3 regions of the Stenotrophomonas sp. 05N37 genome follow, and region 2 is predicted to be linked to each of the others. Evidence: predicted binding sites of a transcription regulator. Region 2 holds the regulator's gene; each other region holds the start of a gene.
The links. Region 2 encodes HrcA, which represses chaperone genes, less so after heat shock. Its sites were predicted from a motif close to TTNGCACTCNNNNNNNNNGAGTGCNAA; they were not measured.
Positions count from the first base shown of each region.

Region 1: a site for HrcA is predicted at 4,874-4,900, ahead of rpoH (RNA polymerase sigma factor RpoH). Genes of this name have one in related genera too.
Region 3: a site for HrcA is predicted at 3,110-3,136, ahead of AC1DGC_RS17400 (co-chaperone GroES). Genes of this name have one in related genera too.

Region 1 is NZ_JBFTNG010000007.1:93,644-101,539, forward strand. It holds gene AC1DGC_RS16980 (Ig-like domain-containing protein) at 1-187, shown strand, start outside; gene AC1DGC_RS16985 (hypothetical protein) at 189-3,884, shown strand; gene rpoH (RNA polymerase sigma factor RpoH) at 4,911-5,786, shown strand; gene purD (phosphoribosylamine--glycine ligase) at 6,094-7,377, opposite strand; gene AC1DGC_RS17000 (hypothetical protein) at 7,450-7,896, opposite strand, start outside.
Region 2 is NZ_JBFTNG010000002.1:825,079-832,974, forward strand. It holds gene fur (ferric iron uptake transcriptional regulator) at 56-472, shown strand; gene AC1DGC_RS10450 (SGNH/GDSL hydrolase family protein) at 557-1,804, opposite strand; gene AC1DGC_RS10455 (LysR family transcriptional regulator) at 1,901-2,818, shown strand; gene recN (DNA repair protein RecN) at 2,874-4,535, opposite strand; gene hrcA (heat-inducible transcriptional repressor HrcA) at 4,647-5,714, shown strand; gene grpE (nucleotide exchange factor GrpE) at 5,799-6,314, shown strand; gene dnaK (molecular chaperone DnaK) at 6,455-7,896, shown strand, end outside.
Region 3 is NZ_JBFTNG010000007.1:187,047-194,942, forward strand. It holds gene AC1DGC_RS17385 (protein-disulfide reductase DsbD family protein) at 1-264, opposite strand, end outside; gene cutA (divalent-cation tolerance protein CutA) at 264-602, opposite strand; gene AC1DGC_RS17395 (endonuclease) at 673-2,475, opposite strand; gene AC1DGC_RS17400 (co-chaperone GroES) at 3,184-3,471, shown strand; gene groL (chaperonin GroEL) at 3,561-5,210, shown strand; gene AC1DGC_RS17410 (serine hydrolase domain-containing protein) at 5,335-6,501, opposite strand; gene AC1DGC_RS17415 (aspartyl protease family protein) at 6,595-7,512, opposite strand; gene AC1DGC_RS17420 (response regulator) at 7,626-7,896, shown strand, end outside.

The DNA.
Region 1 (7,896 bases), on a different contig from region 2:
GGCACTGGCGCGGCAGCGCGCGCAGGTCCTGCAGGCCGCGCTGCGCAGCCGGGTGCCGGCGGCGGTGGCCGCTGCCAGCCGCATCGAGATCGTGGCCGCCGACGGCAGCACCTTGCACCACCTGCAACTCGACGATCCACCCGCGCCGCTGCCTGGCACGGACCGCACCGGCAGGGAGGGGCGCTGACATGATGGAGAACACCCTGAGCCCGACCCCCACCACCGCGCCCCTCGTGCGCCGCGTCGCCCGCCTCGCTGCGCTGCTGCTGCTCGCCGCGCCGGCCTTCGCGCAGCAGCCCACGCCGGCCACCGCTGCGGCGCCGATCCGCTGCGAGGGCGACAGCTGCCGCAATGATGACGGGCTGTTGCTGCGCATCGGCGACGATGCCGACCCGGCGCCGCTGCCACTGCCGGCCCACGCCGATCCGCGCGCGGCCGGCACGGTGCCGGCAGGCCCGTCCACCACGCCGGACGTGGCCGCGCCCGGCGGCCAGTTCATGGCCGAGCTGCCCAACGGCGGTGTGGTCTGGGCGACCGAAGACCCGACCATGGTCCCGCCCAGCCTGAGCGTGCAGGCTGCGGCCACCGTGCCATTCGAGAATGGCCGGGTGATCCGCCCGCTGCGCTTCCACAGCTACAACAACTACGCCTCCTTCATCCAGAAGCTGGAGGTGACCCTGTACCGCGGCACCGACACCGACCTGGTCACCCCGCTGGCGCGCATCGACCTGCCGGTGGACTACGTGGGCGATGCCGAGTGGAATGGCGAGCTGCCGGCGCAGATCAAGCTGCGCACCGGCGACGACCTGATCTACGTGGCCCGTGCCTACGGTGCCGGTGGCGCGTTCGATGAAACCCGCCTCCAGCGCATCCAGCTGGTGACCCCGGCCGACTTCGACCGCGGCCTGCAGGTGACCCGCGAGAACGTGCAGAAGACCCTGGGCCAGGCCCTGGATGGCGACAGCGCGCAGGACCTGCAGGTCAGCAACAGCATCTACGGCCAGAGCACGCTGCGCCTGCAGAACATCCCCATCCATGGCTCGCGCGTGCGCCTGTACGGCCGCAACCTGGAGCCCAACAGCCGCGTGCGCATCAACGGCCAGGACTTCCCGGTCGACCTGGAGCAGAAGTTCGCCGCCGAGTTCCTGGAGCCGGTCGGCCAGCACCGCTACGACGTCCGCGTGGAATCGCGCGACGCCCCCGCGGCGCAACGCCAGCTGGACGTGGATGTCACCGGCCGCTATCTGTTCCTGGTGGGCATCGCCGACGTGACCCTGTCCAGGAACACGGCCAGCGGCAACGTGCAGCCGCTGGCGGCCGACGACCGCGATACCGATGGCTTCCTCAGCGAAGGGCGGTTGGCGTTCTATCTGAAGGGCAAGATGCGCGGCAAGTACCTGGTGACCGCGCAGGCCGACACCCAGGACCGCGAGCTGAAGTACCTGTTCCGCGACTTCTCCGACGCCGACGCGCAGGATGTGTTCCGCCGCCTCGACCCGGACCTGTACTACCCGGTGTACGGCGACGACTCCACCACCTATCGCGACGTGGACACGCAGGGCCGCCTCTACCTGCGCGTGGACTGGGACCAGAGCCAGGCGCTGTGGGGCAACTACGCCACCGGCATCACCGGCACCGAGTATGGCCAGTACGTGCGCTCGCTGTACGGCGGCGCGTTGAACTGGCGCTCGCTGGCCGCCACGCCGCTGGGTGATGCACGCTCGCAGTTGAAGCTGTTCGGCTCCGAGGCGCAGTCCGCGCCGGGCCACAGCGAATTCCTCGGTACCGGCGGCAGCCTCTACTACCTGCGCCACACCGACGTGCTGCCCGGCTCGGAGCAGGTGGTGCTGGAAGTGCGCGACCGCACCACCGGCCGCACCGAAACCCGCGCCACCCTGCAGGAAGGCGTGGACTACGAGATCGACAACCTGCAGGGTCGCCTGATCCTGACCCGGCCGCTGGCCCAGCTCACCCGCGAGAACGTCCGCAGCATCACCCGCGACATGCCGCTCGATGGCTACGACCAGTTGCTGCTGGTGGACTACGAGTACGTGCCGCTGGGCTTCAGCAGCGACGACGTCACCTATGGTGCGCGTGGCCGGCAGTGGATCGGCGACCACGTCGCCATCGGCGGCACCTGGATCGACGAAAACCGCAGCGGCGAGAACTACAGCCTCAAGGGCGCCGACCTCACCCTGCAGGCCGGGCGCGGTACCTACCTGAAGGTCGAGCAGACCCGTACCGACGCCACGGCTGCTCCAGTGTTCTATTCGGACAACGGCGGCCTGAGCTTCATCCGCCGCAACCCGTACGAAGGCCGGCGCTCCGGCACCGCCAGCGCCGTGGAAGCGCGGGCCAACCTGCGCGAGCTGGGCTGGACCCGCCGCGACTGGAGCCTGGGTGCCTGGTGGCGCGATGTGGACGCCGGCTTCTCGGTGGCCCGCCAGGACACCGGCCAACCCATCCAGGAATACGGCGCGGAGTTCCTCGGCTACCTCACCGACGATCTCAGCCTGTATGGCCGGCACACCCGCACCGAGCAGGGCGACCTGGCGCTGGAGCAGAGCCAGCTCACCGCCGAGTGGCGGCTGGGCAACGACGGCCAGCTCACCGGCGAACTGCGTCGCGTGCGCGAAGAACAGGCACTGCAGGACGTGTCCGCGCTGCTGGCGGCGGTTGGCTATCGGCAGCGCTTCGGGTCCTCGTGGGAGTTGTACGGCACCGGCCAGGTCACGCTGGACGATGATGGCGGCGCGTACGAGAAGAACGACCTGCTCACCCTGGGCGCGCGCTATCTGTTCGGCGACCGCAGCAGCGTCGGCGCCGAGCTCAGTGGTGGTAGCCGCGGCCACGGGGCCAAGGTGGATGCCGAGTACCGCATGGCCCCGGACCACAGCCTGTACGGCAGTTACAGCTACAGCACCGACCGCACCGGCACCGATCCGCTGTTCGACACCGGCCTGCAGAGTGGCTGGACGCTGGGCCAGCGCTGGCGCCTGAGCAACCAGGTCAACGTCTACAACGAAAGCCAGTACCTCAAGGATCGCCGCCAGGACAGCGCCGGGCTGGTGCACACCTTCGGCATGGATTTCTATCCCGCGCAGGGCTGGAACCTGGGCTTCACGGTCATGGACGGCGAGCTGGATTCCAGCGCCGGCCGCATCGACCGCCGCGCCTACAGCGTCAGCGGCGGCCGTACCGATGCGGTGGCGCAGTGGAGCAGCAAGCTGGAGTACCGCCGCGACAGCGGGGCCGAACAGCGCGAGCAGTGGGTGACCACCAACCGGCTGCTGTACAAGCTCAACGAAGACTGGCGCTTCGCGCTGCGCGCCAACTACGCCGACACCGACGATCGCATCAATCCGCTGGCCGACGCCAAGCTGGTGGAGACCAACGTCGGCTTTGCCTGGCGACCGCACGACAGCACCGGTTGGGCGGGCTTCGGCAAGTTCACCTATCTCTACGACGTGGCCTCGCTGGGCCAGGAAGGCGGCAACCTGTACGACCAGCGCTCGCAGGTGCTGTCGCTGGAAGGCATCCGCCAGCTCGGCGCGCGCTGGGAACTGGCCGGCAAGCTGGCCTCCCGCTGGGGCGACTACCGCACCGGCCGCGGTGAAGGGGCCTGGCTGGACAGCCGCGCCGATTTCGCCGCGTTGCAGGTGCGTTATCGCCTGTTCGAGAAGTGGGAAGGGCTGGCCGAACACCGCTGGCTGAAGGTGCGCGACGGTGGCGTGCGCAAGGGCTGGCTGGTGGGGCTGGACCGGCGGGTAGGGGAGAACTTCAAGGTCGGGGTGGGGTACAACTTCACCGAGTTCAGCGATGACATGACCGAGCTGCGGTATGACCAGAAGGGGTTCTTCTTGAATATGGCGGGGTATTACTAGGCTTCGGCGGTCGGCTTCGGTGGGGGGGGGGTAGAGCCGAGCCATGCTCGGCTGGGCCACCGACCAAGCTGGCGTTGTCTGGCTGGCACGCATTCGTTTTCGTCATTGTCTGGCGTGCCACGCATCTGTCTTCGTCGTTGTCTGGCCTGCCACGCATCTATCTTCGTCATTGTCTGGCCTGCCACGCATGGCGTGGCACTACTGGAGATGGCGGCTTCGGCGGTCGGCTTCGGCGGGTGGGCTGTTGGTAGAGCCGAGCCATGCTCGGCTGGGCCACCGACCAAGCTGGCGTTGTCTGGCTGGCACGCATTCGTTTTCGTCATTGTCTGGCGTGCCACTACCGGAGATGGCGGCTTCGGCGGTCGGCTTCGGCGGGTGGGCTGATGTCGACGCAGGCCATGCCGGCCACGGCCAACCCTGACCGCGCGGCCACGTCCGTAGATCCAGGCCACGCCTGAATAGGCCACCGACCAACCCCGACCGGCCCAGCACCCGTAGATCCAGGCCACGCCTGGATGGGCCACCGACCAACCCCGACCCGCCCAGCGACGTCCGTAGATCCAGGCCACGCCTGGATAGGCCGCCGACCAACCCCGACCGGCCCAGCACCCGTAGATCCAGGCCACGCCTGGATGGGCCACCGACCAACCCCGACCCGCCCAGCGACGTCCGTAGATCCAGGCCACGCCTGGATAGGCCGCCGACCAACCCCGACCCCGCCCGCCCACGACCCTGCATCACAGCCCGCAGGCCCCACGATGCAGGGGGCTGAATGCCGGACAACCTTACCGGCCTGAATAGGCCCTGCCAGACACCGCGTTCAGCAGAAATCCACAGCCCGCCCCCGTGCATTCAATTCCAAGCTATTGAAATTAAACAACTATCTGCAGCCCTCCCGACCCCCTCGCCACTGTCATCATTTCGCGGTACGTTAGTCGGGTGATCGGTGCCAGCGTCCCATCAACAGAACGCTGGAACTTCTTTCCCCTTTAGCAGTCCAATTCCCGGACTGCTAAGATGAGTGCTATGAGCCAGAACACCTCTACTGCCCTTGTGGCAAACAATCTCCCGATCCCCAGTGCGCTCGGTTCGCTGGACGCCTACATCGGTGCCGTGCACCAGATCCCGGTGCTGTCGGTCGATGACGAGCAGGATCTGGCCCGTCGCTTCCGCGACGAGCTGGATCTGGACGCCGCGCGCGAACTGGTCCATTCCCACCTGCGCTTCGTGGTGCACGTGGCCCGTGGCTACAACGGCTACGGCCTTGCGCTGGGCGACCTCATCCAGGAAGGCAACATCGGCCTGATGAAGGCGGTGAAGCGCTTCGACCCGGACATGGGCGTGCGCCTGGTGTCCTTCGCGGTGCATTGGATCCGTGCGGAAATGCACGAGTTCATCCTGAAGAACTGGCGCATCGTCAAGGTCGCCACCACCAAGGCGCAGCGCAAGCTGTTCTTCAATCTGCGCAAGTCCAAGACCCGCCTGGGCTGGATGAACGCGGCCGAAGTCAGCGCCGTGGCCAAGGACCTCAACGTGTCCGAGCGCGAAGTGCTCGAAATGGAATCGCGCCTGTCCGGTCGTGATATTGGTTTCGACGCGCCCAGCGACGAAGACAATGAAAACGCCCCGCCGTCGCCGGCCGCCTACCTGGTGGCCGACGCGGAAGACCCGTCCATGGCCTATGAGCGTGCCGACAGCGAAGACAACAAGCTGCAGCTGCTGCGCGAAGGCATGGCCGAGCTGGATGCGCGTTCGCGCGACATCATCCGCCGTCGCTGGTTGGACGCGGACAGCAAGGTGACCCTGCAGGAGCTGGCCGACGAGTACGGCGTGTCGGCCGAACGCATCCGCCAGGTCGAAGCGAACGCGCTGAAGAAGATGAAGGCGCTGTTTACTGCGTAATACGCGGTGGCAATGGTGTGAACAGAAGGCCCGGGACTGCCGGGCCTTTTCTGTCCCGGTGGCGCTGTCTCATCGCTCATCTCTCCGACACGGCAATGCCAGGCGGTTCGTCTTTCGGTGCGGCGTGACATGGGGAATCGAGGCTGGAGGCTGCGTTCATCCACGCATGGCGTGGATCTACGGTTGGCGGGCGATGGCCTGCGAACGAGGAAGGGCCCCGCAATGCCGGACCCTTCTTCTTTGTTCGGTGTGGCGTGACATGGGGAATCGAGGCCGGAGGCTGCGTTCATCCACGCATGGCGTGGATCTACGATTCCCGCGCGATCGCCCGCCAGCCGATGTCGCTGCGGTGGAATTCGTTGGCCCAGCGGACCGCCGCCACGCCGGCATACGCGTTGGCCTGCGCATCGCCCACGCTGTCGCCCAGCGCCGCCACGCACAGCACCCGGCCGCCGGCGCTCAGCACCTGGCCCTGCGCGTCCAGCACCGTGCCCGCATGGAATACCTTGGCGCTCGCCGGCACCGCATCCAGCCCGTGGATCACATCGCCGGTGATCGGCGTTTCCGGGTAGGGCGATGCGGCCATGACCACGCCCAGCGACGGACGCGGATCCCACTGCGCGTCCACCTCGTGCAGGCGCGCATCGATGGCCGCGTCGAGCAGGTCCACCAGATCCGACTGCAGACGCAGCATCACCGGCTGGGTTTCCGGGTCGCCGAAGCGCACGTTGAATTCGATCACCTTCGGCGCGCCGCTGGCGTCGATCATCAGGCCCGCATACAGGAAGCCGGTAAACGGAATGCCGTCGGCGATCATGCCCTGCACGGTCGGGTTGACCACCTCGCGCATCACCCGCGCATGCACTTCTTCGGTCACCACCGGGGCCGGCGAGTACGCGCCCATGCCGCCGGTGTTCGGGCCGGTGTCGCCGTCGCCCACGCGCTTGTGGTCCTGCGAGGTGGCCATCGGCAGCGCGGTGGTGCCGTCCACCATCGAGATGAAGCTGGCTTCCTCGCCGTCCAGGAACTCCTCGATCACCACGCGCGCGCCGGCATCGCCGAACGCATTGCCGGAGAGCATGTCACGCACCGCGTCCTCGGCCTCGGCCAGGGTCATCGCCACGATCACGCCCTTGCCGGCGGCCAGGCCGTCGGCCTTGACCACGATCGGCGCGCCCTTTTCGCGGACATAAGCCAGCGCCGGCGCCACCTCGGTGTGCACCGCGTAGAAGGCGGTGGGGATGTTGTGGCGGGCCAGGAAGTCCTTGGCGTAGGCCTTGCTGCCCTCCAGCTGCGCGGCGGCGGCGGTGGGCCCGAAGATGCGGTGGCCGGCCGCGCGGAAACGATCGACCACGCCCGCCACCAGCGGCACTTCCGGGCCGACCACGGTCAGCGCGATGCCTTCGTCGGCGACCAGCGCCAGCAGGCCGTCCAGGTCGGTGACCTTGACCGGCACGTTGCGGCATTTGGCCTCGGTGGCGGTGCCGGCGTTGCCGGGCGCCACCAGGACCTCGCTCACGTTCGCGGATTGGGCGAGCTTCCAGGCCAGGGCGTGTTCACGGCCGCCGGCGCCAATGACCAGGATCTTCAATGCAGTTCTCGCGGAGGGGAGCAGGACCGCGATTTTACGCCGTGCAGGACGCGCCTGCACCGCGCCAGGGCATTACTGGCAGCCTTCGCGCTGCAGGGCGTCGGGGAAGGCGTAGGTCCAGGTCTTTGGGTCCAGCGTGAAGCGATGTTCGCGCCGCACCTGCCTGCCACCGCACTCGATGCCGGTCTCCTCGATCACCAGCGGCCAGGTCCGTGCGCTGCGGTCGCTGTCGTCCATGCGCAGGGCGAAATCGAGGTTGAACGTCCGGGTCCGGCAGTCGTCGGCCTGCTCGGCGTCATCGCAGTCGTAGGCGGCGGTGTTGTCGATGTGGCTGCGCACGCTGCCGGTGTCCACCAGCCCGTTCGGGCCGGGCAGGATCAACGCCTGCGATTGCAGCGCGTAACCCTGGCCATACCAGCCACTCTCGTTGCGGAAGCCGTAGAAATCGCTGCCGGCACGGATGATCTCCACCGTGCCCGGGCGGCCGCTGCTGCCATAGGTGCCGCCGGTGAGGTCGGC
Region 2 (7,896 bases):
TCGCCGCGACCCAATCCGAGGCAGCTGGCGCTAAATCGCCAATGAACGGAGAACTATGGAAACCCACGACCTGCGTAAAGTCGGCCTGAAGGTGACCCATCCGCGGATGCGGATCCTGGCGTTGCTCGAACAGCGCAATGCCCAGAACCACCAGCACCACATGACCGCCGAGGACATCTACCGCCAGCTCCTGGAGCATGGTGACGAGATCGGCCTGGCCACGGTGTATCGCGTGTTGACCCAGTTCGAGGCCGCCGGCCTGGTGCTGAAGCACAATTTCGAAGGCGGCCAGGCCGTCTACGAGCTGGACCGCGGCGGCCACCACGACCACATGGTGGACGTGGACAGCGGCAAGATCATCGAATTCGAAAGCCACGAGATCGAAGAACTGCAGCGCAAGATCGCGGCCGATCACGGGTACGAGCTGGAAGAGCACTCGCTGGTGCTTTACGTGCGCAAGAAGCGTCGGTAACGACCCGGCGGCCGGTCATCGGACCGCCGCAGGCCAGCAGATCGCGTGACTGGACCCCGGGCCCTGGCCCGGGGTTCCTGCGTTTCAGCGTGCGCACACCGGGACGGCGTCCGGCAACAGGGCCTGCAGGTCCACCGCCGCCGCCATCGCGTGGTTGCCGGCATCGCCGGGGTGCAGGTGATCGCCGGAATCGAAGGCGGCGGCCAGGCGTGCCGGATCGGCGGGATCGCGCAGCACCGCGTCGAGGTCGATCACCGCATCGAAGGGACTGTCGCTGCGCAGCCAGGCGTTGAGTTGCCGGCGCAGGGCGTCCTTGTCTGGCTGGTAATAGTCCTCCAGCGGGGTGCCGGGCAGCGCACCGGCGAACGGCGGCAGGGTGGCGCCGAGGATGCGCACGCCGCGGGCATGGGCGCGCGCGACCAGACTGCGATAGCCGGCCTGCAACTGGGCCAGTGACGGCGCCGGTTCGGTGCGGGCGAAGGCGGTGCCAGGCCAGCCGATGTCGTTGGTTCCGAGCAGTACGATCACGCTGGCGAGGCCGGGTTGGTCGAGCACATCGCGCTGGAAACGGGACAGGGCGGCCTCGCCCATGCCATCGCGCAGCAGGCGGCCCCCGGAGATGCCGGCGTTGACCACGGCAACGCCCTGCGGCGCCACCCGCGCGGCGAGGTGGTCGGTCCAGCGCTGGTCGCGGTCCAGGCTGGCGGTCGCACCATCGGTGATCGAATCGCCGATCACGGCCACGCTGCGTGCGCAGGCGGCCCGCTCCACATCCATCCCCGAGACGAACAGGCGGGCGGTCGTGGTTGCCGCGTCTGTCAGTGCCGGGGCCAGGGTCTGGTCACCGGCGGCGAACGCGGCGGTCTGCCGGCCGTCCCAGTGAAAGGTCTGCAAGGGCGTGCGCCCGGCGACGTAGACGCTCACCTGCACCGCCTGCAGATCGCGGGTTGCCAGTGCCAGCGGGTCGCTCACGCGTTCCTCGCCGGGGCCGATCACCACGTCGGCGCGCCCATCGAAGGCGAGTGCCAGCGGCGTCCGGCCCGGGCCGGCGGCGGCACTGGCAGCATCGATCCGCAGGGGCTGTTGACCATACGTATTGCTCAGGCGGACCCGCAATTGGCGGCCACCCAAGCTGAGGCGCACGGTCTGGCGGAACGTCTGCGCGGCCAACTGATCGGGAATCAGCGTAGGGAACAGGAACCGTGCGTTCCAGACCGGTTGCGGGCTGGCCTGCCAGCTGGCGACCCATGCTGGCGACGGCACGGCGGCCGCCGCCGCGGCGGTCGAGGAGGCGAGCAGGGTGGTGGCGACAAGGCGGGTGAGTGCGTGCATCGGGTGATCCATCGGCGGGGGAACCCCATGGTGATTCGCCAGGCACCTGTGAACTAGACTGCTCACGGACAATCATCTGTGAACTGGATTCATCCCATGGCAGGCACCGACATCAACCGTTCCGGCGAACTGGAAGTCTTCGTCCGGGTCATCGACAGCGGCGGCTTCTCGGCGGCGGCGCGCTCGCTGGAGTTGAGCCCGTCGGCGGTCAGCAAGCTGGTGTCGCGGCTGGAGCAGCGGTTGGGCACGCGCCTGCTGCAGCGCTCGACGCGCCAGGTGCAGCTCACCCCGGAAGGTTGCGCGTTCTACGAGCGCGGGCTGCGGGTGCTGGCCGATCTGGACGAGGCCGAGCGCTGCGCCAGCGCCCATGCCGAACCGCGCGGGCGCCTGCGGGTCAATGCGAACGTGCCGTTCGGGCACCACTTCCTGCTGCCCTTGCTGCCCGAGTTCCTGGTCCGGCATCCACAGGTCGGGGTGGACGTGGTGCTGACCGACGAGGTGATCGACCTGCTCGAACAGCGCACCGACGTGGCGGTGCGGGCCGGGCCGTTGAAGAGTTCCCGCCTGGTCGCGCGACGATTGGGGGCGACGCGGATGATGATCGTGGCGGCGCCGGCCTACGCCGCCCGGCACGGCCTGCCGCAGAGCGCGGAGGCATTGCTGGCGCACAACCGCCTCGACATCGGCCACCCGCGCGCGCTGTCGGGCTGGCCGCTGCTCGTGGACGGTCAGCGCCGGGTGGTGCCCATCGACGGCAGTGCCCGGGCCAGCGATGGCGAAGCACTGCGGCGACTGGCGCTGGGCGGGGTGGGCATGGCGCGGCTGGCGGCGTTCCAGGTGCAGGACGACATCGCGGCCGGGCGCCTGCTGCCGGTGCTGGAACAGGCCAACCCCGGCGACCTTGAGGAGGTGCACGCGGTGTTCCAGGGGCAGGGCGGCTACCTGCCGCTGCGGGTGCGCGCCCTGCTGGATTTCCTGGTGGAACGGGTCGACCTGGGACGGCCGCTGGGGTGAGCGGCGCCTGGCCGGCCGGCACCGCCAAGCGCCGGCCAGCGACCGCTGCCCGCCGTCAGACCTGCAGCAGCTTGCGGGCCGCGGCGCGGGCTTCCTTGCTGACTTCCACGCCGCCGAGCATCCGCGCCAGCTCTTCTTCGCGGGCCTTGGTGTCCAGCTTTTCCACCGCACTCTGGGTCATGCCGTCCACCGGTGCCTTGCTGACCCGGTAATGGGCGTGGCCCTTGGAGGCGACCTGCGGCAGGTGGGTGACGCACAGCACCTGGCGCTTTTCGCCCAGGGCCCGCAGCTTGTGCCCGACGATATCGGCCACGGCACCGCCGATGCCCGAATCGACCTCGTCAAAGACCATGGTGGGCACCGCGTCCAGGTCGAGCGCCGCCACTTCGATCGCCAGCGAGATGCGCGACAGCTCGCCACCGGAGGCGACCTTGCGCAGCGCGCGGGGCGGCTGGCCGGCATTGGCGGCGACCAGGAATTCGACCCGTTCGGCACCGTTCGGGTCCGGTTTGGACACCGCCTGCGGCTCGATCTCGATCAGGAACTGGCCGCCGCCCATGCCGAGCTCGCCGATCAGGGTGGTGGTGGTGTCCGAGAGCGCCTTGGCGGCCTTGCGGCGGCTGCTGCTGAGGACGTCGGCGACCACCTGCCATTGCCCGGCGGCCCGCTCGATTTCGCCGGCCAGCGCCTGCAGGCGCACGTCGGCGCCGCGAAGCTGTTCCACCTCGGCCTGCATCGCGTCGCGGTGTTCGCCCAGGCTTTCCATCGGCACGCGGTGCTTTCGGGACAGGTCGTGCAGCCGGCCCAGGCGGCGCTCGATGTCCTCGAACTGCTCGGGATCGGCGTCCAGGTCGCCCAACACGCGGTCCAGCAGGACCAGCGCTTCATGCAGCTGGATCACGGCGCTGTCGAGCAGGGCATCCACCTCGCCCAGGCGCGGGTCGTGCTCGGCCACGCGGGACAGCTCGTGGCGGGTCTGCTGCAACAGCTGCAGCGCCGAGGTGTCGTCGTCGCCGTTGAGGCGGGCCACGGCCACGTCGCAGGCGGCGATCAGCGCGCTGGCATGCGCCTGGCGACGGTGGCTGCTGCCGAGCTGCTCGATCGACGCCGGTTCCAGGTCTTCGCGTTGCAGTTCGCCCAGCTGGTGCTCCAGGTAGCCGATGCGGTCGCTGACATCGCCCTGGCGCGACAGCGACTCGGCCTCGTCCACCAGCGCCTGCCAGCGCGCGGCGGCCTGGCGGACCTGGCCGCGCTCGGCCTCGTTGCGGGCGAAGGCATCCAGCAGCGCCAGCTGCGAGGGCCGCGCCAGCAGGGCCTGCTGTTCATGCTGGCCGTGGATTTCGACCAGCGTGGCGGCCAGTTCGGTCAGCTGGGTCAGGGTGACCGGGCGCCCGTTGATCCACGCCCGCGAGCCGCCGTCGGCGCGGATGATCCGGCGCAGCTGGCACTGGTCCTCGTCGTCGAGCTCGTTCTCGCGCAGCCAGCGCCGCGCGGCGGCATCCGGTTCCGGGGCGAATTCGGCCGACAGCTCGGCGCGCGCGGCGCCGTGGCGGACCACGCCGCTGTCGGCGCGCAGGCCGGACAGGAAGCCGAGCGCGTCGACCATCAGCGACTTGCCGGCGCCGGTCTCGCCGGAAACCACGGTCATGCCCGGCCCGAATTCGAGTTCGGTAGCGCGGACGACGGCAAAATCCTTGATCGATAGATGTCTGAGCATGGTTGTCTGTTCTCGAGCCGCGCAAAGCTAGCATGGGTGGACGGCAGCACCAATGACTTGCCTTCGCTCCCCGCAGCCATTATCTAAGGTGGCGTCTCACAGGCTGATTCCATGCACCCATCTGCGTCACATCTTGCGCCCCGCGCCCGCCACCTGCTGCGGACGCTGATCGCACGCCACATCCAGGATGGCGAGCCGGTCGGGTCGCAGACGCTGGCGCGACTGGCCGGGTTGGATGTCAGCCCCGCCACCATCCGCAACATCCTGGGTGACCTGGAGGACCTGGGCCTGCTCAGCTCGCCGCATACCTCGGCCGGGCGGGTACCCACCGCGCACGGCTATCGGGTGTTCGTGGACAGCCTGGTCAAGATGCAGCCGCCCGGCGAGGGCGAGCTCAGCCGGCTGCGCACGGAACTGGCCACCGGCAACGGCACCCAGGCGCTGTTGGGCAGTGCCTCCGAGCTGCTCTCGGCCATGAGCCATTTCGTGGGCGTGGTCAGTGCGCCGCGGCGCGAGCAGTTCGCCTTCCGGCATATCGATTTCGTGGCCCTGGATGCGCGCCGGGTACTGGCGATCCTGGTGTTTGCCGACAACGAAGTGCAGAACCGGGTGATCGAGCCGCGCCGCGCCTTCGGCCCGGGGGAACTGGAGCAGGTGGCCAACTACCTCAATGCCAACTGTGCCGGGCGCCCGCTGGCCGAGATCCGCCAGCGGCTGTTGCTGGAACTGCGCGATGCGCAGTCGGAGATGGAGCAGTTGCTGGCCCACGGCATCGAGCTGGCCGAGCAGGCGCTGGTGCCGCCGGCCGATGACATGGTGCTGGCCGGCGCGACCCGGCTGATGGGCGTGCAGGACCTGTCCGACCTGGAGCGGTTGCGCGAGCTGTTCGACGTGTTCGCCAGCAAGCGCGAGATCCTGCAGCTGCTCGAGCGCACCATCCAGGCCCCGGGCGTGCGCATCTTCATCGGCGAAGAGACCGGGGTGATGCCGCTGGAAAGCGTATCGCTGGTGACCGCGCCGTATTCGGCCGGCGGCCAGGTGCTGGGCGTGCTGGGGGTGATCGGCCCCAAGCGGATGGCCTATGACCGCATGATCCCGCTGGTGGAGGCCACCGCCCAGGTGCTGGGGGCGGCGCTGGCGGACCCGGCGGGCGGCGGATTGTCCCGGGATCGGGCATAAAACCCGCCGCCGGGCTCTTGAATCCCGACCCCGCGCCCACATAGGGGTGGGTGGAGGCGGAGAGTCACCGCCAAGGATCCGGAAATGAACCAAGATCAGCCCGATATCGCATCCCAGAATCCCGCCGGTGAGCCGGCTGCCGAGCCGTCCCTGCAGCAGCAGCTGGACAGCCTGCACAACGAGGTGGCCCTGCTGCGCGCCGAGTCGCTGCGCGAGCGCGCCGACCTGGACAACCAGCGCAAGCGCGTGGCCCGCGACGTCGAACAGGCACGCCGCTTCGCCAACGAAAAGCTGCTCGGCGAACTGCTGCCGGTGTTCGACAGCCTGGACGCCGGCCTCAACAGCGCCGGTGCCGAGCCCAGCCCGCTGCGCGAAGGCCTGGAGCTGACCTACAAGCAGCTGCTCAAGGTGGCCGCCGACAACGGGCTGACCCTGCTCGACCCGACCGGCCAGCCGTTCAACCCGGACCACCACCAGGCCATCAGCCAGGTCGACGCGCCCGGCGCGGCCCCGGGCAGCGTGGTCCAGGTGTTCCAGAAGGGTTACCTGCTCAACGATCGCCTGCTGCGCCCGGCCCTGGTCGTGGTCGCCCGCGATTGATCGCCAGCGGACGCTGAACGGGTTTTGCCAGCATCGGACACTGTGTTTGGTGGATGGCTTGAAAGTCCCGGCAGCGTCCCACACATCCCATTCATAACCCGGCAACTGCCGGATTCCCAGAACTTTCAGGAGTCTCCCTCATGGGCAAGATCATTGGTATCGACCTCGGCACCACCAACTCGTGTGTGGCGATCATGGACGGCGGCAAGGCCCGCGTCATCGAAAACGCCGAGGGCGACCGCACCACGCCGTCCATCGTCGCCTACACCAAGGACGGCGAAGTGCTGGTGGGTGCCTCGGCCAAGCGCCAGGCCGTCACCAACCCGAAGAACACCTTCTACGCCGTCAAGCGCCTGATCGGCCGCAAGTTCACCGACGCTGAAGTCCAGAAGGACATCGCGCACGTGCCCTACGGCATCCTGGCCCACGACAACGGCGACGCCTGGGTGCAGACCAGCGATGCCAAGAAGATGGCGCCGCAGGAAATCTCCGCGCGCGTGCTGGAGAAGATGAAGAAGACCGCCGAAGCCTTCCTGGGCGAGACGGTCACCGAGGCGGTGATCACCGTGCCGGCCTACTTCAACGACAGCCAGCGCCAGGCCACCAAGGACGCCGGCCGCATCGCCGGCCTGGACGTCAAGCGCATCATCAACGAGCCGACCGCGGCCGCGCTGGCCTATGGCCTGGACAAGGGCGACAACAAGGATCGCAAGATCGTGGTGTACGACCTGGGCGGCGGCACCTTCGACGTGTCGGTGATCGAGATCGCCAACGTCGACGGTGAGAAGCAGTTCGAAGTGCTGGCCACCAACGGCGACACCTTCCTGGGCGGCGAAGACTTCGACAACCGCGTCATCGAGTACCTCGTCGACGAGTTCAACAAGGACCAGGGCATCGACCTGCGCAAGGATCCGTTGGCCCTGCAGCGCCTGAAGGACGCCGCCGAGCGCGCCAAGATCGAGCTGTCCAGCGCCCAGCAGACCGAAGTGAACCTGCCGTACGTCACCGCCGACGCCTCGGGCCCGAAGCACCTCAACATCAAGCTGACCCGCGCCAAGCTGGAAGCGCTGGTGGAAGAGCTGATCAAGAAGTCGATCGAGCCGTGCCGCGTGGCGTTGAACGACGCCGGCCTGCGCTCGAGCGACATCAGCGAAGTGATCCTGGTCGGTGGCCAGACCCGCATGCCGAAGGTGCAGCAGGCGGTCACCGAGTTCTTCGGCAAGGAACCGCGCAAGGACGTCAACCCGGACGAAGCCGTGGCACTGGGTGCGGCGATCCAGGGTGGCGTGCTGGGCGGCGACGTCAAGGACGTGCTGCTGCTGGACGTGACCCCGCTGTCGCTGGGCATCGAGACCATGGGCGGCGTGTTCACCAAGATCATCGAGAAGAACACCACCATCCCGACCAAGGCCTCGCAGGTGTTCTCCACCGCCGAGGACAACCAGTCGGCCGTGACCGTGCACGTGCTGCAGGGTGAGCGCGAGCAGGCCCGCTTCAACAAGTCGCTGGCCAAGTTCGACCTCTCCGGCATCGAGCCGGCCCCGCGCGGCATGCCGCAGGTGGAAGTGTCCTTCGACATCGA
Region 3 (7,896 bases), on a different contig from region 2:
ATCGTCCTGGTGTTTCTTGCCGGCCGGCATCTGCAGCGCCTCGGCGGCGAAGCCGGCGTCGGCCTTGACCGTGGTGCGATGGCGGTAGAGGTAGTACCCCGGCGCGATCTTCCAGCTGATCTCGATGCGGTCGCGATCCCGCGCCTGCGCACTCAGCCCGAAGGCCTCGTCCACCGGCAGCAGGTCCTTCTCGCTGACAGCCAGCGCCGGCAGGGACACCACGAACAACGCGCACAGCGCGGCAACACGACCAAACAGGGTCATCAATCAATTTCCTCTCGGGTCTGTGCCCGAATCCAATCCAGGTACGCCGGCAGGCCAGCGCGGGTTTCGACCGCGATGCACTCCGGGAGTTCATACGGGTGCAGGGCCTGCACGCGCGCGATGGCCGCGTCCAGGCGGCTGCCGGTGGTCTTGATCAGCAGTTGGACCTCGTGGTCCTCGCAGATCTCCCCGTGCCAGCGGTACGTGGCGTGCGCCGCGTCCAGGCGGGTAACGCAGGCCGCCAGGCGTTCTTCCACCAGCGCACGCGCCAGCCGCGCCGCGGTCGCCGCGTCGGGGCAGGTGGTGAACAGAATGAATACGGGATCGGCGATCGACATGACCGCCGAGTATAGGACCGTGGGATGCCAATGGTCCGACCGGCGCCGTTGCGGCGCCGGTCGGTGGGGCTCAGTTGAGCAGCTGGCAGGTGCTCGGCTTGGCCGAGGTGAACAGGCCCGGGGTCGCCCACTCGGGGTGGTCGATGAACGGGTTGCGGTTGCCCTGGAAGCTGTAGATCACTTCATTGCGGGCACGTTCGGCGGCATCCGGCGGATCGGCCAGGTGCCACTCGATCAGCGTCGAGAGCAGGCCCATGTAGGCCGGCGAGGCCGACGTCTTGACGATCTTGCTGCGGTCGTCGGTCAGTTCCAGGTCCGGCTCGGACTGGCCGGTCTTGGCGTCTTTGCCCCCTTCATAGCGGATCGCCATGTACATCACCGCGCGCGCCATGTCGCCCTTGCGGTGGCCCCACACTTCAAACGTGCCGGTGTTGCCGTCCGGCGTGCGCACCCAGTTGGAGTTGCCCGGGTAGCCGCCGCTGCCACCGCCGAACCCGTTGTTGGCCTCGGTGGCGCGTTCGCCGCAGTTGCTGTCGCATTTGCCGAAGGGCTTGTTGCCGCGGTCGGCGTTCCACTGCGCGTCGGTCAGGTACAGCATGTGGGTGTCGGTGTAGGGCGCATACGGCAGGCCCTTGTCACCGGTGGTGCTGGCAAAGCCCAGCGAGTTGGGCCAGGTGTGCTCGCGGTTGTAGGTCAGGCCGCTGCCGGTGCCCGCGCGGCCGCTCACCTTGGTGTAGCTGCGGTTGCGGTAGGCGTCCAGGATCTTGCCGCTGTTGTTGGGATCCTCGTCGGCGATCTCCAGGATGGTCCAGGTGCTGGTGCCCGAGCCGCTGTACGGGTAGGCGGTGTGGCCCTTGATGGTCTCGTGCAGCGAGCAGCGCAGCTGGCTCGGGTTGCTGGTGTTGACCCGCGAGTAGTACTCGCCCGGCGTGCCGGGGTTGCCGGGATCGGGGTTGCCCGGGTCCGGGTTGCCGGTGCCGCTGGCCACGGTGAAGGCGATGCGGGTGTCGGCGGCCGGATGCGCGCCCTGTGCATCGGTGATGCGGCTGGCGCGGATATCGAAGCGGCACGCCTCGCCAGCCACCAGGGCGGTGTTGGTGGACAGGGTGAAGCGGCTGCCACTGCTGGCGTGGGTCAGCGGCACCGTGCCGGACTGGCCGCAGCTGAGCACGAAGGCGCCGCTGGCCAGGCTGACCGTTTCGCTGAAGGTTACGCCCAGGTCGGCGGCGGCCGGGAAGGTGCTGGCCCCCTGTTCCGGAGTGGTGGTGCTCACCGAGGGCGGGGTGTTCGGGCCCGTGCCACCGCCGCCGCTGAAGGTCTGCCCGGCGTTGCAGGCACCGAAGGTCTGCGCGCCCGAGGCTGCCCAGGTGAAGTGGGCGTACTGGCTGCCATTGCCGGTGAGCTGCAGGGAGGTGCCCGGGGCGGTGCTGTTGCTCTCGCTGACCGGGATGTTCTGGCTGGTCAGGCCCGCGGCCGGACCACCGGCGGCGGTGATGGTGCCTTCGTAGCTGATGAACTGGACCACCTTGCCGCTGCCATCCACCAGCGCGATGCCGTCATTGGCGCCGTTCTGGATGCCGTTGCTCGGGTAGCTGACCGTGGCGATGCTGGCCTTGCCGCAGCTGGCCGCGCTGCCGGCCGGCACCGGGTTGTTGGCGTACACGGTGGCCGCCGACGGGGTGCTGCCGTTGTAGAGGTACAGCCGGTAGCTGGACAGGTCCTCGCCACCGGTGGCCACCACCTCGATGGCCTCGCCGACGTCGCCGGCGGCGGTGCTGTCGTCGTAGTGCAGTTCATTGATGAATACATCCGCCTGGGCGGTGCCGGCCAACGCCAGCAGGCACCCCAGGGACAGCGGTGTGAGCAACCTCATCTACGTCTCCTTGTGATTGGGTATCGCCGGCCGAATCTAATCAATCCAGATGACACATCTATCGATGTGTCGTAATCGGCCTCCCACAGTGGGACGTGCGTCAAGAAAATGGCGGTTGGTGGGGTAGGTAGGTGGGGCGCTGGGACTCCATCCCCTTCCGGCGACGCCTCCCCCCTTATTTCGCCTCAAGCGGGAGTCGGTGGATCGGGCGCTGGGCCCCCATACCCTTTCCGGCAAATGTCCCCCGGCGTCGGCCTGCGGCCGCCCCCTCCTCCTTTATTTCGCCTCCAAGGGCATGGGGCCCCAGCGCCCGACCCACCGACCAACGCCAAAACAGCTTGGCTTCTACCTGCTTGCCGCACCCGAGCCCCGTAGCGGCCGGTAGGCTCCTGGGCAAAATAAAGGAGGAGGCCGCCAGGCCGGGGGACATTTGCGCCAGGGGCCTACCGGTCGCTACGGGGCCCCCCACGCTAGCGGCAGTCCCGAACGGGGACAGGGAGCTTTGCCTTTGCCCTTGCCGTTGTCCTTGAACCACACGCAGCCCGGAAAAATTTCGACCCTGCCCCTTGAAAGGCGCGCACCCAGCACCATCTCTGCTCCGTACCCGCACTGCCGGGTTTTTTCGTGAGCGTGGCTGGCAGTCGCCTTGTGCGAGTGCTAACATCGCCAGACTTTCCTAGACCAATCAACAACTTAAAAGGGTCTCACATGAGCATCAAGCCGCTTCATGACCGCGTTGTAGTCAAGCCGATCGAAGCCGACGAAATCTCGTCCGGCGGCATCGTGATTCCGGATTCCGCCAAGGAAAAGTCGACCAAGGGTGAAGTCGTGGCCGTCGGCCCGGGCAAGCCCCTGGACAACGGCAGCGTCCGCGCGCCGTCGCTGAAGGTCGGTGACAAGGTCATCTACGGCCAGTACGCCGGCAGCAGCTACAAGTCTGAAGGCGTCGAGTACAAGGTCCTGCGCGAAGACGACATCCTCGCCATCGTCGGCTGAGTGATGCCGCCGGCCCGTGCCGGCGCGTCCGCAATTTCCCCCATTCAAGCAGCCGGGCTTGGCCCGGCTCTCCATAAAAGGTAATCGCAATGGCTGCCAAAGATATTCGTTTCGGTGAAGATGCCCGCTCGCGCATGGTGCGCGGCGTCAACGTGCTCGCCAATGCCGTGAAGGCCACCCTGGGCCCGAAGGGCCGCAACGTCGTGCTCGAGAAGAGCTTCGGCGCCCCGACCATCACCAAGGATGGCGTGTCCGTCGCCAAGGAAATCGAACTGGCTGACAAGTTCGAGAACATGGGCGCCCAGATGGTGAAGGAAGTCGCTTCCCGCACCAACGACGACGCCGGCGACGGCACCACCACCGCCACCGTGCTGGCCCAGGCCCTGATCCGCGAAGGCGCCAAGGCCGTCGCTGCCGGCATGAACCCGATGGACCTCAAGCGCGGTATCGACAAGGCCGTCATCGCCGCCGTCGCCGAGCTGAAGAACATCTCCAAGCCGACCGCCGACGACAAGGCCATTGCCCAGGTCGGTACGATCTCGGCCAACTCCGACGAGTCGATCGGCAACATCATCGCCGAAGCGATGCGCCGCGTGACCAAGGAAGGCGTCATCACCGTTGAAGAAGGCTCGGGCCTGGACAACGAGCTGGACGTCGTCGAAGGCATGCAGTTCGACCGTGGCTACCTGTCCCCGTACTTCATCAACAACCAGCAGTCGCAGACCGCCGACCTGGACGATCCCTACGTGCTGCTGCACGACAAGAAGATCTCCAACGTGCGTGACCTGCTGCCGGTGCTGGAAGGCGTCGCCAAGGCCGGCAAGCCGCTGCTGATCATCGCCGAAGACATCGAAGGCGAAGCGCTGGCCACCCTGGTCGTCAACACCATCCGTGGCATCGTCAAGGTCGTGGCCGTCAAGGCACCGGGCTTCGGCGACCGTCGCAAGGCGATGCTGGAAGACATGGCCGTGCTGACCGGCGGCACCGTGATCTCCGAGGAAATCGGTCTGTCGCTGGAAAAGGCGACGATCAAGGACCTGGGCCGCGCCAAGAAGGTGCAGGTCTCCAAGGAAAACACCACCATCATCGACGGTGCCGGCGAGAAGGCCAACATCGATGCGCGCGTGACCCAGATCAAGACCCAGATCGAAGACACCTCGTCCGATTACGACCGTGAAAAGCTGCAGGAACGCGTGGCCAAGCTGGCCGGCGGCGTTGCCGTGATCAAGGTCGGCGCCTCGACCGAAATCGAAATGAAGGAAAAGAAGGATCGCGTCGACGACGCCCTGCACGCGACCCGTGCAGCCGTTGAAGAAGGCGTGGTCCCGGGCGGCGGCGTGGCCCTGGTCCGTGCGGTCACCGCGCTGGCCGGCCTGAAGGGTGCCAACGAAGACCAGAACCACGGCATCCAGATCGCCCTGCGCGCGATGGAAGCCCCGCTGCGCGAAATCGTCGCCAACGCCGGCGAAGAGCCGTCGGTCATCGTCAACAAGGTCAAGGAAGGCACCGGTAGCTACGGCTACAACGCGGCCACCGGCGAATTCGGCGACATGCTGGAATTCGGCATCCTGGACCCGACCAAGGTGACCCGTTCGGCGCTGCAGAACGCGGCCTCGATCGCCGGCCTGATGATCACCACCGAAGCCATGGTTGCCGAAGCCCCGAAGAAGGATGACGGCGCTGGCGCAGCGGGCGGCGGCATGGGTGGCATGGGCGGCATGGGCGGCATGGACTTCTGATGGAGATGCCGGCCATCGGTCGGCACACATCGGAGCGGTAGGTACCGACCGTGGTCGGTACCTGCCATCCGCCAACGCACGACGAAAAACCCCGCCGGAAGGCGGGGTTTTTTTGTTGTCGGCGTCACTCCACGAACGCCTTGCCCCCGTACTCCCACGTCCACGGCACGCCGGTCTCGCCCAGAACGAACCGCACCAGCGCAGGAAACGCCGCTTCGGCGCGCACGTCGTTGCCCAGCACCACCACGCAGCGTTGGCGCCACGCCACGCACACCAGCGTGTTGCCGACCGCATCGTCGTGGCCGCCCTTGTAGAACCCGCGCCCCTGCGGCCCCTGGAACACCACCACGCCCAGCCCGGCGGCGAGGTCGCGGCGCCGTTTCGCGGGCGCCAGCGCGTCCTGCAGGGTCGGGAACTGGCTGGCCGTGGTGATCGGCCACTGCGCGCGGACCAGCGCTGCCCGCGCCTTGGCCGACAGTCCCTCGCCGCGCACGTAGCCGGCGGCAAACCGGGCCATGTCGGCGATGGTGGTATCCATCGAGCCCGCCGCACGCACCCGGCTGCGTTCGTCGTGTGGTTCGGTGCGGCCGTCCTGGGTCCAGCCGTCGGCCAGGTTGCCGGCGAAGTCGGCGCGCCAGGTCATGCTGGTGCGGGTCATGCCGAAGCGGTCGAACACCCGCCGCTGCATCTCCGCGCCCACCTCCAGGCCCAAGCCGCGCTCCAGGACGAACTGCAGCAGGATCAGGCCTTCGCCGGAGTAGGCGTAGCGCGTGCCTGGATCGAAGTGCAGGCGCAGCTTTCCATCCGGCTCCAGGAACGCGAAATTGGCGAATCCGCTGCGATGGCTGAGCAGCATCCGCGCGGTCAGGCGTTGCCAGCGCGGGTCGTCCTTCAGGTCCGGCCAGGGCGCGTACTGCTTCTCTGCCGGGTAATCCGGCAAGGGGCGCTCCAGGTACGCGCCGATCGGCCGGTCCAGGTCCAGCACCCCCTCGTCCACCAACTGCATCACCATGTAGGCGAAGGCCATCTTGGTCAGCGACGCGCCGTACATCACCGTGTCGGTCGTCAGCGGGTCGCCGGCCGCGTTGCGTTTTCCGGCCGCATGCAGCTGCACCACCTTGCCCTGATCGACCACCGCCACGGCCCACCCCTGCGCCCCGGTGGCGCGCATCAAGCGCGCCATTTCCGCCTCCACTGCAGCGGCGTCGGCCATCGGTGGTGGGGCGGGCGGGGCCGCAGCGAGGGCGGTCACGGGGGCCACCACGGCGAGCAACACGGCGAACAGGCGCATGCACGGCACTCCAGCGGGAGGTGTGGCGCATGCTACCGCGGCGGCCCCGCCGGCACAGTGCCGGCGGTCATCGTGACCACCGGCCGGGCCCGGTCACCCGCGCCGCAGGCAGATCCAGGCCGCGCCGCTGCCCATCTGCACCCGCGTATCGGCCATCGCATCGGCCCCCAGGATCAATGCCGGTCGCTCCTTCAATCCCAGCGAGGCGAACACCGGCAGTTCACTGATCCGCACCTCCAGCGGGGCGTGCTGCCAACGGCCCATGCGCAGGCCCGGCAGGGTGGCCAGCCAGGTCTCCATCACGCGGTCGCCCAGCCCACGCGTGCCCTTTTCGCGCACCCGCACGCGCGCATCGCTGCCATCGGTGCGCAGGCCCAGCGCACTGGCCGCGGCGCTGTTGAGCACGGTCTGTGCCGCGCCGGTGTCCACCACCGCGATCGCCTCCACTGCCGTCGAGCCCAGTTGCACCGGGATGAAGCCGAACCGTTGCATGCTCGCGTCGCGGACCGGCACGGCATTGGCTACGCACCCGGCGTCCGCCGGCATCGGGCCCGGCGGCTGCAGCAGCACGCGCTGGCCGGCGATATCGAAGGTGGTATCGAAGCGGTTGGTGACGTCGTTGCCGAGGATGCCGTCGATGCGGCGCCCATCCTTGCCCAGCCGGCTCAGGTCGGTCTGCATGGTCGCGGCCTCGAATGACAGCGTGCCTACCTGCCAGCGGGTGCTGCGGGTGCGGCGCAGCACCGCGCTGCTGTCGGTGGCGCCTTCCACCTCGACGCCCGCCGCATCCGGGTCATCCAGCCCCAGTCGTCGCGCCGTGGCCTGGTCCATCACCGTGGCCCCGGCCGCACTGTCGATCACGAAGTGCAGCGGCTCCACGCTGTCACCCAGCCGCACCGCGACGGTCGGGTGGCCACCCTGCATCCACATCGGGATTTCATGGGTGGCCGTGGCGGCCTGCGCGGGCAGGGTGGCCAGGCAGGCAAGGGCGAGCAGGGGCGTAATGCGCATGGGGCGGTCTCCGTTGGGAAAAGGACATGACACCCGCTGGCTGTATCGCCGCGATGTCGTGCTGGCACGCGTGCCGATACAGTCCCGATACAAACCCGCGCCATAATCGGCGAATGCCTGCAGCAATCGACATCGTGGTGGTGGACGACGACGCCAGTATCCGCGACGCCATCGCCGACTGCCTGCGCCAGCACGGCTACCAGGTGCGGGTGGCGGCCGATGCGGCCATGCTCGATGCATTGCTGGCCCAGCAACGCAGCGCCCTCATCGTGCTGGACTGGATGATGCCGGGCGAGGACGGCCTGTCGGTCTGCCGACGCCTGCAGCCCAGCGGCATCCCGATCCTGATGCTCAGCGCGATGGGCAGCACCCCCGACCGCGTGA